DNA from 2 places in the Streptomyces sp. NPDC086549 genome. Region 2 is predicted to be linked to the other one. Evidence: riboswitches for the same ligand, from Rfam matches in the RefSeq annotation. Region 2 holds a riboswitch; the other holds the start of a gene.

Region 1 (6,782 bases), on a different contig from region 2:
CAGGTCGGAGACGGTCCTCACGTCCGAGTCGCGCGGCACGATGAGCTGCACGTAGTCGTCGTACAGCCGGGCCACACCGCGCAGCTGCCCGGCACCGCCGGGGTGCTGGTACTCGTACGCCTCCACCGCGTCGGCCGCCGCGATGGTGAAGTCGGCCTTCCCGGTCGCCACCCGCCGCACGTTCTCCTGGGAACCGGCACTGTTCAGCAGCTTCACCGTCAGCCCCGGCATGTCCCTGTCCAGCTCGGTGCGCAGCCGCTCGCCGTATTCCTGGTAGACCCCGCGGGGCGTGCCGGTGCTGAAGACGATCGTCCCGCCCGGCGGTTCCTCGCCCAGGGGCAGCAGCCACCACAGCAGCAGCGCGAAGGCGACGAAGCCGGCGGCCGCGCCCTGGAGCGCCCGGCGCCTGCCGATACGGGGGAACACCTTGGACATGCGCGCGATCCTGCCAGTCGTCCGGAGTCCTGACCAGCGCCGGGCTCACGGCGGGCGTTGTCGGTGGCGGCCGCTAGAGTCGCGGCATGACCAGCTCCTCGCCCGCCGACCTCGTCCGTGAGTTCCACCTGGCCTTCGGCCTCGATACCCGCAACAGGCCGACGGAGGTGTCCCCCGAGCTGGCCGCGCACCGCGGGGACCTGCTTGCCGAGGAGGCCGCGGAGGTCGCCGAGGTCTCGGTCGTCGGCCCGCTCGACCGGCTCGCGCACGAACTGGCCGACGTGGTCTACGTGGCCTATGGCACGGCCCTGGTCCACGGCATCGACCTGGACGCGGTGATCGCCGAGGTCCACCGCTCCAACATGAGCAAGCTGGGGCCCGACGGCCAGGTCGCCCGACGGGCCGACGGCAAGGTCCTCAAGGGCGAGCACTACGAGGCGCCGGACGTGTCGGCCGTCCTGCGCCGCCAGGGATGGATACCCGGCGGCGCCTGACGTCGCCTCAGAGCGAGTCGCCCGCCAGCTGCCACTCACGGTGCAGCACGCCCAGCGGAATGCTCCGCTGGAGGACGGGGGTACCGAAGACGGACAACTGCAGGCGCAGGGTGCCGGACAGGTCCACGCCGCCGTACAGGCCCCATGTGCCGGTGGTCTTCGCTCCGGTGGTGTCCGACGATGCCTGCACCGTCCCGGAGGCCTCGCCGCGCAGGTACGGCGCCAGGTCGGCCGTGACACCCACGGTGCCGTAGAGACCGACCGAGGCCTCGGCGCCGAGCGCGGTCTTCACGTTCCCGGCGGTGGTCACCGAGGTCCGCACCGGTGTGCTCGTCATGTCGGAGGCGCTCACCGGCGTCCAGCCCTTGCCCGCGCCGAAGGTGCCGCCGGCCTTGAAGTCGCCCTTGAGGCTCTGCTCCACGTCGACGGTGACCTTGCCGTCGGCGCTGATCTGGAAGTAGCAGGTCAGGTCGAGGTTGACGACGACCGGGACGGGGCCGACCTGCAGCACCGGGTCGGCGTGCAGCTTCGCGAAGGGGATCCGCAGTGGCGTGGTGGTGGAGGCGGCGGCACGGCCCTTGACGGCCCAGCCGGAGGTCCAGTCGCCGGACACGCCCAGGTACGCGGAGCCGGGCGCGGCGTCGGTGCCCTCGCCGCCGTACCTGAAGTCGACCTGCGGAGCGACCTGTACGAAGCCGGACACCGAGGCCGCTGCCGACACCGGAGCGCCCTCGGCCGTTGGCACCTCGGCGGAGACGTCGAGCCGCAGGCTGCCCAGTGGCACCGTGGCGCCCTTGGGGCCGACGTGCACATCACCGGCCCTGGACCAGGAGACCTTGACGTCGGGCAACAGCTTGTCGACGTCGAAGGAGGCCGGGTCGACGGGCACGGTGCCCTTCGCCGTGTCGTCGCCGAGCAGGGCGTTGAGCGTGGCGGGTTCGGTCTGCACCTCTGTTCCCCTGTCCGTCTCGCCGATCACCTTGGTGACCTTGGCGAGCAGACCGTCCGGGGCACCGGGCGCCGGGGCGCTCGCGATGACGTCACCCACGGCGGCCTCGTGCTGGGCGGCGGAGGCGCTGGGAGAGGGGGAGGAGGCGGACGAGGAGGAGGCCGAGGGGGACGTGGCCGGCGGGGAGGGGGAAGTCGACTTCTTCCCTTGGGAGATGACGGCCCGTCGGGTCCTGCTGTCGTACGAACTGATGGCGAGCGTGGTCTTGTGCGCCGGCCTGCCCGAGCCGGCCGGACCCGCCGCCGCGGTGGCGGTGGCGGTGGGAGCGGCGGCGACGGTGAGCGAGTGGTACGCCGCGTCCGTGGCGGTGTCGTCCGGGCTCTGGGTCTCCTGGCTTCGGGCGGCGGCAGGCTGCTCGGCCTGCGACGCGGGCGAGGAGCAGCCTGCGGCGAAAAGGAGGGCGGTCACGGCGAAGGCGGGCATGAGGGCATGCGTGTGCCTCGTGCGTCTGCGCAAGGTGAGTCCTGAGGGTGGGGGTGGCAAGGAGGTACCGGCGGACGGCGAGCGACGTGTCGTACTGGCCGGTAACTCGGTGACGGGCCATGAGCATGCCATGGTCCGCACAGTGGACCCACATAATCCGGCCGCATCCCAACGTGACCTGACCCACGGCGACTTCAGGCCGCGTCGGTGGCCGGATGCCGCCTGAGTATCCGTACTCAGGCCCCAGGGTTCCGCGGACCGAACACTGGTGCCATGACGACGGCACCCCGGATGGAATGATGATCGGTGACAGGGCGACGGCGGTCCGAGGAAGCCGGTGTGAATCCGGCGCGGTCCCGCCACTGTGATCGGTGAGCGAAGTCCCGACAGGCCACTGCCCCCAGACGGGCGGGAAGGCCGGGACGGGCGACGACCCGAGAGCCAGGAGACTCACGCGGTCGCCTCCTCGACGGACACCGGGGCGGATCTCCCCGGGAGGGGAGTGATTCGGCGTGCCCGGCAAGCCGACGGAAGAGGCGTTCGACAACGAGGCGGCCATGGAGGCGGCCGTGGACGCGGCGGCCACGGAGGCGGCGGCCACGGAGGCGGCCGACCCGGCGCCGAGCCGTGTCGTCGTGTGCAGGGACTGCTGCTGCGGCAGTCCCAAGGTGTCCGGCGTCGATCACGCGGCGCAGACCGCACGTCTGCGTGCCGAGGTGCCCGTGCGCGTCTCCGCCTGCCTCGACGTGTGCGAGCAGGCCAACGTCATCGTCGTACAACCCTCCGCCGCCGGCCGGGCTGCCGGAGCCCGGCCGGTCTGGCTGGGTCTGGTCAACGACCCGGACGCGACCGAGGACATCGCTGCCTGGGTGCGCGCGGGCGGCCCCGGCGTCGTTCCCCTGCCGGACATTCTCGACCTCTACACCATCACGCCGCCGCGCCGCCGGACGGCTTCCGAGGTCCGGCGCCGCGTCGGTCCATGACCGGGAGAGGAAGATCACGCCCGGTGACGCGGTCTTGGACATGCACGCGTCACGCGATACGGTCTGTCCGGTATCGACGACGGTACGACGGAAGCCGGTGGGAGTCCGGCACGGTCGCGCCACTGTGAGCGAGCGCCCTGGGCGGCTCGTGAGTCAGACCCGTGGCCGTCGTCCTGTGCACCACCGAGATGGGACGCGAACTCCCAGAGGAGGCCCTGCCATGGCGCAGACCGTCGCCCAGCCGACAGCCACCACCCCCGTCGTTCCCGCCAAGCTGCCGCTGAAGACGATCGCTCCGTGGGCGGTCTTCTTCGGTGTCCTGATGCTGGTCCTGCTCTACTTCGTCGGCGCCGAGCAGGGCGCCACGTCCGTGCTCAACGGCACGGACGTCCACGAGTGGGTCCACGACGCCCGTCACCTGCTCGGTTTCCCCTGCCACTGACGCCAGGGGCGCCGCACACCCGTGAACTCCGCTCCCTGCGCTCCACCGCCGGTCGCGCCACCGGCGTCCTGGTCTACGGCGTTGCCTTCGGCGGCATCGCCGCGCTCGCTTTCTGCTTCGCGCTCGGCCGCGTGGGCCGTTTCTCCCTGCGGGCGACCGCGCTGCTGCTGTCCGGCCTCGTCCTCGTGACCGGCCTCGCGTACGCCTTCCTGCCGGTCGTCAACGAGGTGCCGAAGGACTTCCCGGCCACCCTGCTGTGGCGGTTCCGGCTCTCCGCGCCGGCCATCCAGACCGTCCTGTGGGGCGGCTTCGGCCTGCTTTTCGGCGAGTTGGCCGAGCGGCTGCTGCATCCGAAGCCCGCGACCTCCGGGTCGGGGCGGGCAGTTCCCGCTGCGCACTGAACCCGTCAGGACATGAGAGGGGGCTGGGCGTCCCCTCGACCACCGACCGTGCGAGGCCGCTCGGCAACGGGCCGTCGGCAGACGCCGCAGGAGAGCGGTTCTCACCGGACTCGCGGCGGTGGCGGCCGCCCTGACGGTCCTGACCTCCCTCGCCGTCGTCCAGACCGCCCGCGCCCGCGAGGCGGGAGTCGTCTTCGGCCCTGACGGCCGACGGGTCGCCGGCGCCTCGACCGACGGCGCCGTATGTGTGCGCCGCGCCGACGGCACGGGCGAGCCCGTGGTGCTGCGGGCCACGACGGCACGGCGCAAGGCGTGTCCTTCAGCCCCGACGGCCACAGGGTGGCGAGCCTCGGCGACGACGGAACCGTACGTGTCCGGAGCGCGGACAGCGGCACCAATCCGCTCGCCCGGCACGGCAAAGCACCACCCGACAGCTCACCGCGGAGCAACGAGCGACCTGTCCGGGGGCCGGGCAGGCCACGGTCCGGGCGTCGGGCGCCGGGCGCCGTGAGCCACCGATCAAGGTCTCCGGCAGCCGGGCCCCGGGGAGCGCCTACCCTTGACCCATGACCAGCAGCAGCGACCGGAGCCCCGCAGTGGACGTTCAAGCACCCAAGAGCTACGAGATCCGCACCTACGGGTGCCAGATGAACGTCCACGACTCCGAGCGATTGTCCGGGCTGCTCGAAGAGGCCGGGTACGTGCGCGCCCCCGAGGGCTCCGACGGGGACGCGGACGTCGTGGTCTTCAACACCTGCGCCGTGCGTGAGAACGCCGATAACCGGCTCTACGGAAACCTCGGCCGCCTCGCGCCGAGGAAGGCCCAGCGCCCCGGGATGCAGATCGCGGTCGGCGGCTGTCTGGCACAGAAGGACCGCGACACGATTGTGAAGAAGGCGCCCTGGGTGGACGTCGTCTTCGGTACGCACAACATCGGCAAACTGCCGGTCCTGCTGGAGCGTGCCCGCGTCCAGGAAGAGGCGCAGGTCGAGATCGCCGAGTCGCTGGAGGCGTTCCCCTCCACGCTGCCGACGCGCCGGGAGAGCGCGTACGCGGCCTGGGTCTCGATCTCCGTCGGCTGCAACAACACCTGCACCTTCTGCATCGTCCCGGCGCTGCGCGGCAAGGAGAAGGACCGCCGCACCGGCGACATCCTCGCCGAGATCGAGGCCCTGGTCGGCGAGGGCGTCTCCGAGATCACGCTGCTCGGCCAGAACGTCAACGCGTACGGCTCCGACATCGGCGACCGCGAGGCCTTCAGCAAGCTGCTGCGCGCCTGCGGGAGCATCGAGGGCCTGGAGCGGGTCCGTTTCACCTCCCCGCACCCTCGCGACTTCACCGACGACGTGATCGCGGCCATGGCCGAGACGCCGAACGTGATGCCGCAGCTCCACATGCCGCTCCAGTCCGGCTCGGACACCATCCTGAAGGCGATGCGACGCTCCTACCGCCAGGACCGCTACCTGGGGATCATCGAGAAGGTCCGCGCCGCCATCCCGCACGCCGCGATCACCACCGACATCATCGTGGGCTTCCCCGGCGAGACCGAGGAGGACTTCGAGCAGACGCTGCACGTGGTGCGCGAGGCGCGGTTCGCGCAGGCGTTCACCTTCCAGTACTCCAAGCGCCCCGGCACCCCGGCCGCCACCATGGAGAACCAGATTCCCAAGGAGGTCGTCCAGGCGCGTTACGAGCGCCTCGTCGCCCTCCAGGAGGAGATCTCCTGGGAGGAGAACAAGAAGCAGGTCGGCCGCACTCTTGAGCTGATGGTCGCCGAGGGCGAGGGCCGCAAGGACGGTGCCACGCACCGCCTCTCCGGCCGCGCCGCCGACAACCGCCTGGTCCACTTCACCAAGCCGGAGCAGGAAGTACGCCCCGGCGACGTGGTCACCGTGGAGATCACCTACGCCGCCCCGCACCACCTCCTCGCCGAGGGGGCCGTCCTCGACGTGCGCCGCACGCGCGCGGGTGACGCGTGGGAGAAGCGCAACGCGGCGGAGGCGGCGAAGCCGGCCGGCGTGATGCTCGGCCTGCCGAAGATCGGCGTCCCGGCGCCGCTCCCGGCCGCGACGAGCGCCTGCGGCTGCGACTGATCCGACGAGCCCCTGCGGCTGCGACCGATCCGACAGGAGGGCACGTCGGGGAGGGACGCCGGGACGCTGTACGGCGTTACGCTGCCGATCGTGCTTGTCGCCGCCGCAGTCTGCCCCTGCCCGCCGCTCCTCGTGCCCGTCGTCGCCGCGGGTGCCGCGTCCGAGCTGGACGCGGCGCGCTTCGCGTGCACGGACGCGCTCGGGGTGCTCGCGGCCGCCCGGCCCGACCGGCTGGTGGTCGTCGGGCCCGCAGGGCGGAGCGGGCGCGGCCGCCATCCGCAGGGCACCCGGGGTTCCTTCCGCGGCTTCGGCGTCGACCTCGACGTACGGCTGGGCCCGAAGCAGGGAGCGGAGTCCGAGCGCGAGCTGCCGCCGTCGCTCGCCGTGGCCGCGTGGCTGCTGGAGAGGACCGGCTGGGCGGGTGCCCCGATCGAGGGTCTCGGTGTGGGAGAAACGCTCGCGCCCGAGCGGTGCATCGAAGCCGGAAGAGAGATCGGGGCAC
Region 2 (6,782 bases):
AACGCCCCCATCGCCGAACAAAAGCCCCAAAGGGGATATATTTGAAGATTTTTTAGTCCTCCGGCGGGAACACCGGCTCCCCGCTCCCCAGCACCGTGATCATGATGGCCTCCACCGGGCAGCTCTCCGCCGCCGCCAGGACCTGCTCGTTCGCGTCGGTGTCCGCCGCGACGGGCCGGGACTGGCGGCCGGTGTCGAGGCGGAAGCCGTCGGGGGCATGGTGGACGCACTGGGCGGAGCCGATGCAGACGGAGCGGTCGACCTCGACGTGCCAGCGGTCTCCCATTCCCTATCCCTCCCAGCCCGCCGGGAGGTGGATCATCTTGTGCTCCAGGTACTCGCCGTACCCCTCCGGCCCGAACTCCCGGCCCAGCCCCGAGTTCTTGTAGCCGCCGAACGGGCCGAGCATGTCGAGGCTGAAGGTGTTGACCGAGTACGTGCCCGTACGGACCTGCCGTGCGACGTCGATGCCGTGCGCGACGTCGGCCGTCCACACGCTGCCGGACAGCCCGTAGTCGGAGTCGTTGGCGATCTTCAGTGCCTCGGACTCGTCGCCGTACGGGAGGAGACAGATCACCGGGCCGAAGATCTCCTCGCGGGCGATCCGCATGGAGTTGTCGACGTCGCCGAAGAGGGTCGGCTCCACGTACCAGCCGCGCTCCAGGCCCGGCGGGCGCCCGCCGCCGGTGAGGACCTTGGCGCCCTCCTCCTGGCCGATGCGGATGAAGTCGAGGTTGCGCTGCTGCTGACGCCGGGCGACCAGCGGGCCGACCTGGGTCGCGGGGTCCAGCGGGTCGCCGACCTTGAGCGCGCTCGCCGCGGCGGCGAAGGCGTCCGCGAACTCGTCGTAGCGGGAGCGCGGCACGAGGATGCGGGTCTGGGCGACGCAGGCCTGGCCGTTGTTCATCCAGGCCGCCGAGACGATCCCGGGCACCGACGTCTCGATGTCCGCGTCCGGCAGGACCACCGCCGCCGACTTGCCGCCCAGCTCCAGCGTCACGCGCGTGAGGTTGCGCGAGGCCACTTCCATCACGCGCCGGCCGGCCGCGACCGAGCCGGTGAAGGACACCTTGTCGACACCGGGGTGCCCGACGAGGTGTTCGCTGACCTCACGGTCGGCGGGGAGGATCGACAGCACACCCTCCGGCAGCCCGGCCTCCTTCGCGATCTCGCCGAGGATGTACGCGTCCAGCGGCGACTCCGGCGACGGCTTGAGCACCACCGTGCAGCCGGTGAGCAGGGCGGGCGCGAGCTTGGCGGCGGCGACGAACTGCGGGACGTTCCAAGGGACGACGGCCGCGACGACCCCGACCGGCTCGCGCCGCACGAGGATCCTGCCGAGGACGCCGTCGCGCGTCTCCTCGTACGTGAAGTTCCGCGCGACCGTGATCGCCGCGTCCCACACCATCATCGCGCCGAGCGCCTGCGCGAGGACGCTCCAGGAGTACGGCGAGCCGTTCTCGGAGGAGATCACACGGGCGATCTCCTCGTGCCGGACCGCGATCGCGTCCTTGATGCGGGTGACGACCTCGATCCGCTCGTCCAGGGTCATCCGCGGCCAGGGCCCCTGGTCGAAGGCGCGGCGCGCGACGGCCACGGCCCGGTCGACGTCCTCCCGCGACGCGTGCGGCACCCGCCCGATGACCTCCTCCGTGTGCGGGGAGATCACCTCGATGACGTCCTTGCCCAGGGGGTCGGTCAACTCCCCGCCGATGAACAGCTGTCCGTGTTCCACGAGCTCGGTCATGGCCGACTGCCTCCGGACTTCATGTACTTCATGTCCCATGTCTGACGATCCATCAGATAGGGAACTGATACCAGCTCCGTCCGGGGGAGTCCACGGATGCGACGAGAGCCCGTTGGTCGACTCGGGCTCCCATGGAAACCTGTTCTAGTTATAGTGGCGGGAACGCGGCGATTGGGGAGCCCATGGCGCAGGTGTACGACCACGGTGGCGGCGTCCGTTCCCTCCGGGTCCCCATCCCGGACAACCCCCTCGGCCACACTCTCGTGTACGTCGTCGACACCGACCGCGGCCCGGTCCTGATCGACACCGGCTGGGACGACCCGGCCTCCTGGGACGCCCTCGCCGAGGGCCTGTCGGCATGCGGTACGTCCGTCGCGGAGCTCCACGGGGTGGTCATCACCCATCACCACCCCGACCACCACGGCCTGTCGGGCAGGGTGCGGGAGGCCTCCGGCGCCTGGATCGCCATGCACGCGGCCGACACGGCCATCGTGCGGCGCGCCCGCGAGACCCGCCCCGAGCGCTGGTTCGCCTACATGGCCGCCAAGCTCACGGCCGCCGGTGCCCCCGAGGAGCACGTGGCCCCGCTCCGTACCGCACGCCGCCGCACCCTGCCCGGTCTCTCCCCCGCGCTGCCCGACCGGGAGGTCGTCCCCGGCGAACTCCTCGCTCTCCCCGGCCGCCGCCTGCGCGCGATCTGGACGCCGGGCCACACCCCGGGCCACGTCTGCCTGCACCTGGAGGAGGAGCACCCGTCCCGGCTCCCCGGCCACGGACGTCTCTTCTCGGGCGACCACCTGCTCCCGGAGATCACCCCGCACATCGGCCTGTACGAGGACCCGGACGACGCGACAGTCACCGACCCCCTCGGCGACTACCTCGACTCACTGGAACGCGTCGGCCGCCTGGCCCCCGCGGAGGTGCTCCCGGCTCACCAGCACGCCTTCACCGACGCGCCCTCCCGCGTACGGCAGTTGCTGGCCCACCACGAGGAACGGCTGGCCGGCCTGCTGGCCCTGCTGGCCGAGCCCCTCACCCCCTGGCAACTGGCCGAACGCATGGAGTGGAACCGCCCCTGGGAACAGATCCCTTACGGGTCGAGGAACATCGCCGTCTCCGAGGCCGAGGCGCATCTACGACGCCTGGTGAAGCAGGGCCGCGCGGAGGCCGTGCCGGGGAGCGAGCCGGTGGCGTACGTGGCGGTGTAATTCGTTCGCGGCCCAGGTCCCTGCTTGCTAAACAGCCTCATGGACCCCTTGGAGAACCTCCTCGCCGAACGCGCCTGCGAGCGCCTCGTCCTCGACTTCGTCCGCCGTCTCGACCTCGGTGAACCCGGCTCGGTGGCGGAGCTGTTCACCGAGGACGGCACCTGGGAGTGGCCGGACGGCGGACGGCTGGTCAAGGGCCGCGAGGCCCTGCGCGAGTACTTCGGCGCCCGGCCCGCCGACCGCCTCTCGCGCCGCCTGATGTCCAACGTCCTGGTCACGGTGACCACTCCGGACACGGCGACCGCCACCTCGTACTTCTCCACGTACCGCGTCGACGGCTACGAGGGCGGCATGGTGCCGCCCGGCCCGCCGGTCCAGATCGGACACTACGAGGATGCCTTCCGGCGCGTCGAAGGCCGGTGGCTGCTCGAAACCCGGGTGCTGCACCTGCCGTTCGGGGGGCCGACACCGCGCGCCGGCCGTGACTAGCGCACCAACCCTCGGATCAAGTCCTCGGCAGCCCCCAGGAGTTCGACCTCACGAGGGCTCATCGTCGGGTTGGCCGCGCGACGTCCGCGTGCCTCCGTGAGGCCGGAGTCCGTGAGGTCGGAGGGGTCGGCGAGCAGGGCCGTGAGCATCTCGCGGGCCGGGGCGGCGATCGGATCGCCGCCGACGGCGACCTGGGCCAGGATCACCGCGGACATGCCCCAGTCGAGGCCCGGATGGCCGTCCTCCGCGTTGGTCCAGTCGATGACCCGGGGCCCGTCCGGGGTGAGGATCACGTTGTCGGGGTGGAGGTCCAGGTGCAGGACGCGGACGTCGGGGTCGTCGGCACTCCGGCCGGGAACCGTGTGCAGCTGCCGCAGCAGCCTGGCCAGCAGCGTGCCCGCCTCCTCCGTGCCGAGCGAACCCTCCAGCAGGGCTCCCAGCATCGTCGGCCCGGACAGCCGCTCCATCACCAGGTCGGTGCGCGAGCCGGAGGGCCGCACCCGGGGCACGGGGTACCCGTGGTCCAGTACGTACGACATCACCGCCCCCTCGGCGGCCGCGTCCCCCCACCCCTCCCGGTCGCGGCGCAGCACCCACGCCTCGTCGATCTCGTACACGTCGGCCGAGCGGCCGGAACCGAGCAGTCTCCCCGTTGGCAGCATGGGGCGACTCTAATCGCCGCCCCCCGTGACCCGGGGTCCACAGCCACCCCTCAGCCTGCCGACTACCGCCCGGTAGAGTGGCCGCGTCGTCATCACACCCGTACGGGGGGAAGCCGGTGCAATTCCGGCGCTGACCCGCAACCGTGTACCGCTGCTACGGCGGTGAGCCGGACTGCCCCGCACGGGACGTTGACCGGCTCACGTGCGCGGGCATCCGCCCGCGTACGGCACCGTCGAGGTTTACGGAGCCGAGCCGCCCGGGGTGTCCCGTGCTGCCCGGCTCCCCGCAGGGAGAGGCACCCGCCGACCATGAACGTACGCCGCAGCGCCGCGGTGCTGGCAGCCGTCGCCGTGATCGGCACGGCCACGCCCGCCACAGCCGCCGACCCGTCCGCGTCCCCGTCCCCGTCGACGGCGCACGCGTCCGGGCTGTACGGCAGCACTGACCCGAAGTACGACGGCGTCTGGCGCCAGTCGCTGGCGCTGATCGCCCAACGCACGGTGGGTGTCACGCCCGCCGGGAAGGCCGTGGACTGGCTGACCGGGCAGCAGTGCTCCAACGGCGCCTTCGCCGCCTTCCGCGCCGACACCTCGAAGCCCTGCGAGGGCAACGCGGTGTTCGACACCAACGCCACGGCCGCCGCCGCACAGGCCCTGATGGCGGTCGGCGACCACGACGGCGATGCCCGCGCGGCGGTGAACTGGCTGAAGGGCCAACAGAACAAGGACGGCGGCTGGGGCTACACCGCCGGCGGGCCGAGCGACACGAACTCCACCGGCGTCGTCGTCGGCGCGCTCGCGGCGGTCGGCGACGACCCCGCCGTGCTCCGCTCGGAGGGGAAGACCCCGTACGACCTGCTGGCCAAGTGGTCCATACCCTGCGACGAGGACGGCGGCGGCGCGCTCGCCTACCAGCCGGACAAGAAGGGCAAGCTGGCGGCCAACGCGGACGCGACGGCGGCCGGTGTGCTGGGCGCGCTCGGCAAGGGGTTCGTGACGACCGCCGGGAAGGCACCGGAGGGCGACCCCAAGTGCGCCGCCTCCGGCAAGGCGCTCAAGCCGGAGGAGGTGGCCCGCAACGGCGCCGCGTACCTCGCCGCGGAGATGCACCGCACCGGCGACCACCTGATCTCCACGCTCCCCGGCGCCAAGGACCAGCCCGACTACGGCAACACCGCGGACGCGGTCGTCGCGCTCGCAGCGCAGGGCCGGACCGAGCAGGCGCAGAAGCCGTACGCCTGGCTGGAGAAGAACGCCGCCACGTGGGCGAAGCAGAGCGGCCCGGCGGCCTACGCCGAACTGATCCTCGCCGCGCACGCCATGGGCAAGAACCCGTACGGCTTCGGCGGTACGGACCTCGTACGGGCGCTCAACGCGACCGGACCCGCCCCGCAGACGGTCAAGAAGCCCACCGGGTACGAGGCCCCCAAGGCCGACAAGTCCGACTCGGGCCACGGCGTCTGGTGGATCGTCGGCACCGGTCTGGTCGCCGGCGTCGGCATCGGCTTCCTGCTCAGCGGCCGCCGGAAGCGGCAGCAGCCGTGACCGTCGTCCGCCGTGCCGTGCCACTGCTCCTGGCCGCGCTCTTCCTCTGGGGGTCCGTGGGCCAGGCCCAGGCCGTCGGCTACCGCTACTGGTCCTTCTGGGAGCGCGACGGCAGCAAGTGGATCTACGCCACCCAGGGCCCGTCGACGGCCCGTCCCGGCGACGGGGACGTGCAGGGCTTCCGGTTCGCGGTGAGCGAGGACTCCGCCGACGCGACCCGCCCGCGCGGCACGGCGGACTTCCACTCCATCTGCGCGGGCACACCCGCCGCCGCGGGAAAGAAGCGGGTGGCCCTGGTCATCGACTTCGGTACGTCCTCGGACGCCCCGTCCGGCGAGAGCCCGCCCGCTCGCCGGACGGCCTGCGCCCGGGTGTCCCCCGACGCGACGACGGCCGAGGCCCTGGCAGCGGTCGCCAAGCCCCTCCGCTACGACACCAACGCCCTCCTGTGCGCCATCTCGGGGTATCCGGAGAAGGGGTGCGGGGAGCAGGTGAGCGCGGAGAAGCAGGGGAAGGCGGAGAAGGCGGAGAAGAAGGGGGACGGGAAGCCGAAGGACTCGGATCACGGCCCGTCGGTGGGTCTGCTGGCCGGTGCGGGTGTGGTCGTACTGCTGGGAGCGGCGGCGCTGTGGCAGGCACGACGTCGTGCCTGACGCGCCGGCTCGGGCCGGCGTCCCCACCCCCACAGCCAGGCGCCGGAGCACACTGCACCCCGGCGCCTGGTGGCTCTGGTCGCTCGGCCTGGGCACCGCCGCCACCCGCACCACCAACCCCCTCCTCCTCGCCCTCCTCATCGCCGCGTCCGGCTATGTGGTCGCCACCCACCGCACCGCGGCCCCTTGGGCCCGCTCGTACTCCGCCTTCGCCAGACTCGCTCTCGCCGTCCTCCTCGTCCGTCTCGTGTTCGCGGTGTTCCTCGGCTCCCCCATCCCTGGCACGCACGTGATCGCCACGCTCCCCGAAGTCCCGCTCCCCCACTGGGCGCAGGGCATCCGGCTCGGCGGCGAGGTCACCGTGGAAGGACTCGTCTTCGCGCTGTACGACGGCCTGAAACTGGCCACGCTCCTCATCTGCGTCGGCGCCGCGAACGCCCTCGCCAACCCGGCCCGCCTCCTCAAGTCCCTTCCCGGC

The links. Region 2 has a riboswitch for cobalamin ahead of ACIPSA_RS02615 (prenyltransferase/squalene oxidase repeat-containing protein). Riboswitches for the same ligand answer to the same signal wherever they lie in the genome.
Positions count from the first base shown of each region.
Region 1: another riboswitch for cobalamin. It lies ahead of ACIPSA_RS40365 ((2Fe-2S) ferredoxin domain-containing protein); the one in region 2 lies ahead of ACIPSA_RS02615 (prenyltransferase/squalene oxidase repeat-containing protein).

Region 1 covers NZ_JBIVBS010000018.1:46,167-52,948, forward strand. The annotation lists gene ACIPSA_RS40350 (TAXI family TRAP transporter solute-binding subunit) at 1-435, opposite strand, end outside; gene ACIPSA_RS40355 (hypothetical protein) at 522-929, shown strand; gene ACIPSA_RS40360 (hypothetical protein) at 937-2,361, opposite strand; cobalamin riboswitch at 2,689-2,813, shown strand; gene ACIPSA_RS40365 ((2Fe-2S) ferredoxin domain-containing protein) at 2,919-3,344, shown strand; cobalamin riboswitch at 3,388-3,528, shown strand; gene ACIPSA_RS40370 (CbtB-domain containing protein) at 3,565-3,786, shown strand; gene ACIPSA_RS40375 (CbtA family protein) at 3,777-4,187, shown strand; gene miaB (tRNA (N6-isopentenyl adenosine(37)-C2)-methylthiotransferase MiaB) at 4,754-6,280, shown strand; gene ACIPSA_RS40385 (class III extradiol dioxygenase subunit B-like domain-containing protein) at 6,371-6,782, shown strand, end outside.
Region 2 covers NZ_JBIVBS010000001.1:557,691-564,472, forward strand. The annotation lists gene ACIPSA_RS02590 (ferredoxin) at 53-286, opposite strand; gene ACIPSA_RS02595 (aldehyde dehydrogenase) at 290-1,747, opposite strand; gene ACIPSA_RS02600 (MBL fold metallo-hydrolase) at 1,930-2,955, shown strand; gene ACIPSA_RS02605 (nuclear transport factor 2 family protein) at 2,995-3,444, shown strand; gene ACIPSA_RS02610 (phosphotransferase) at 3,441-4,106, opposite strand; cobalamin riboswitch at 4,173-4,306, shown strand; gene ACIPSA_RS02615 (prenyltransferase/squalene oxidase repeat-containing protein) at 4,416-5,651, shown strand; gene ACIPSA_RS02620 (SCO2322 family protein) at 5,648-6,304, shown strand; gene ACIPSA_RS02625 (CbiQ family ECF transporter T component) at 6,297-6,782, shown strand, end outside.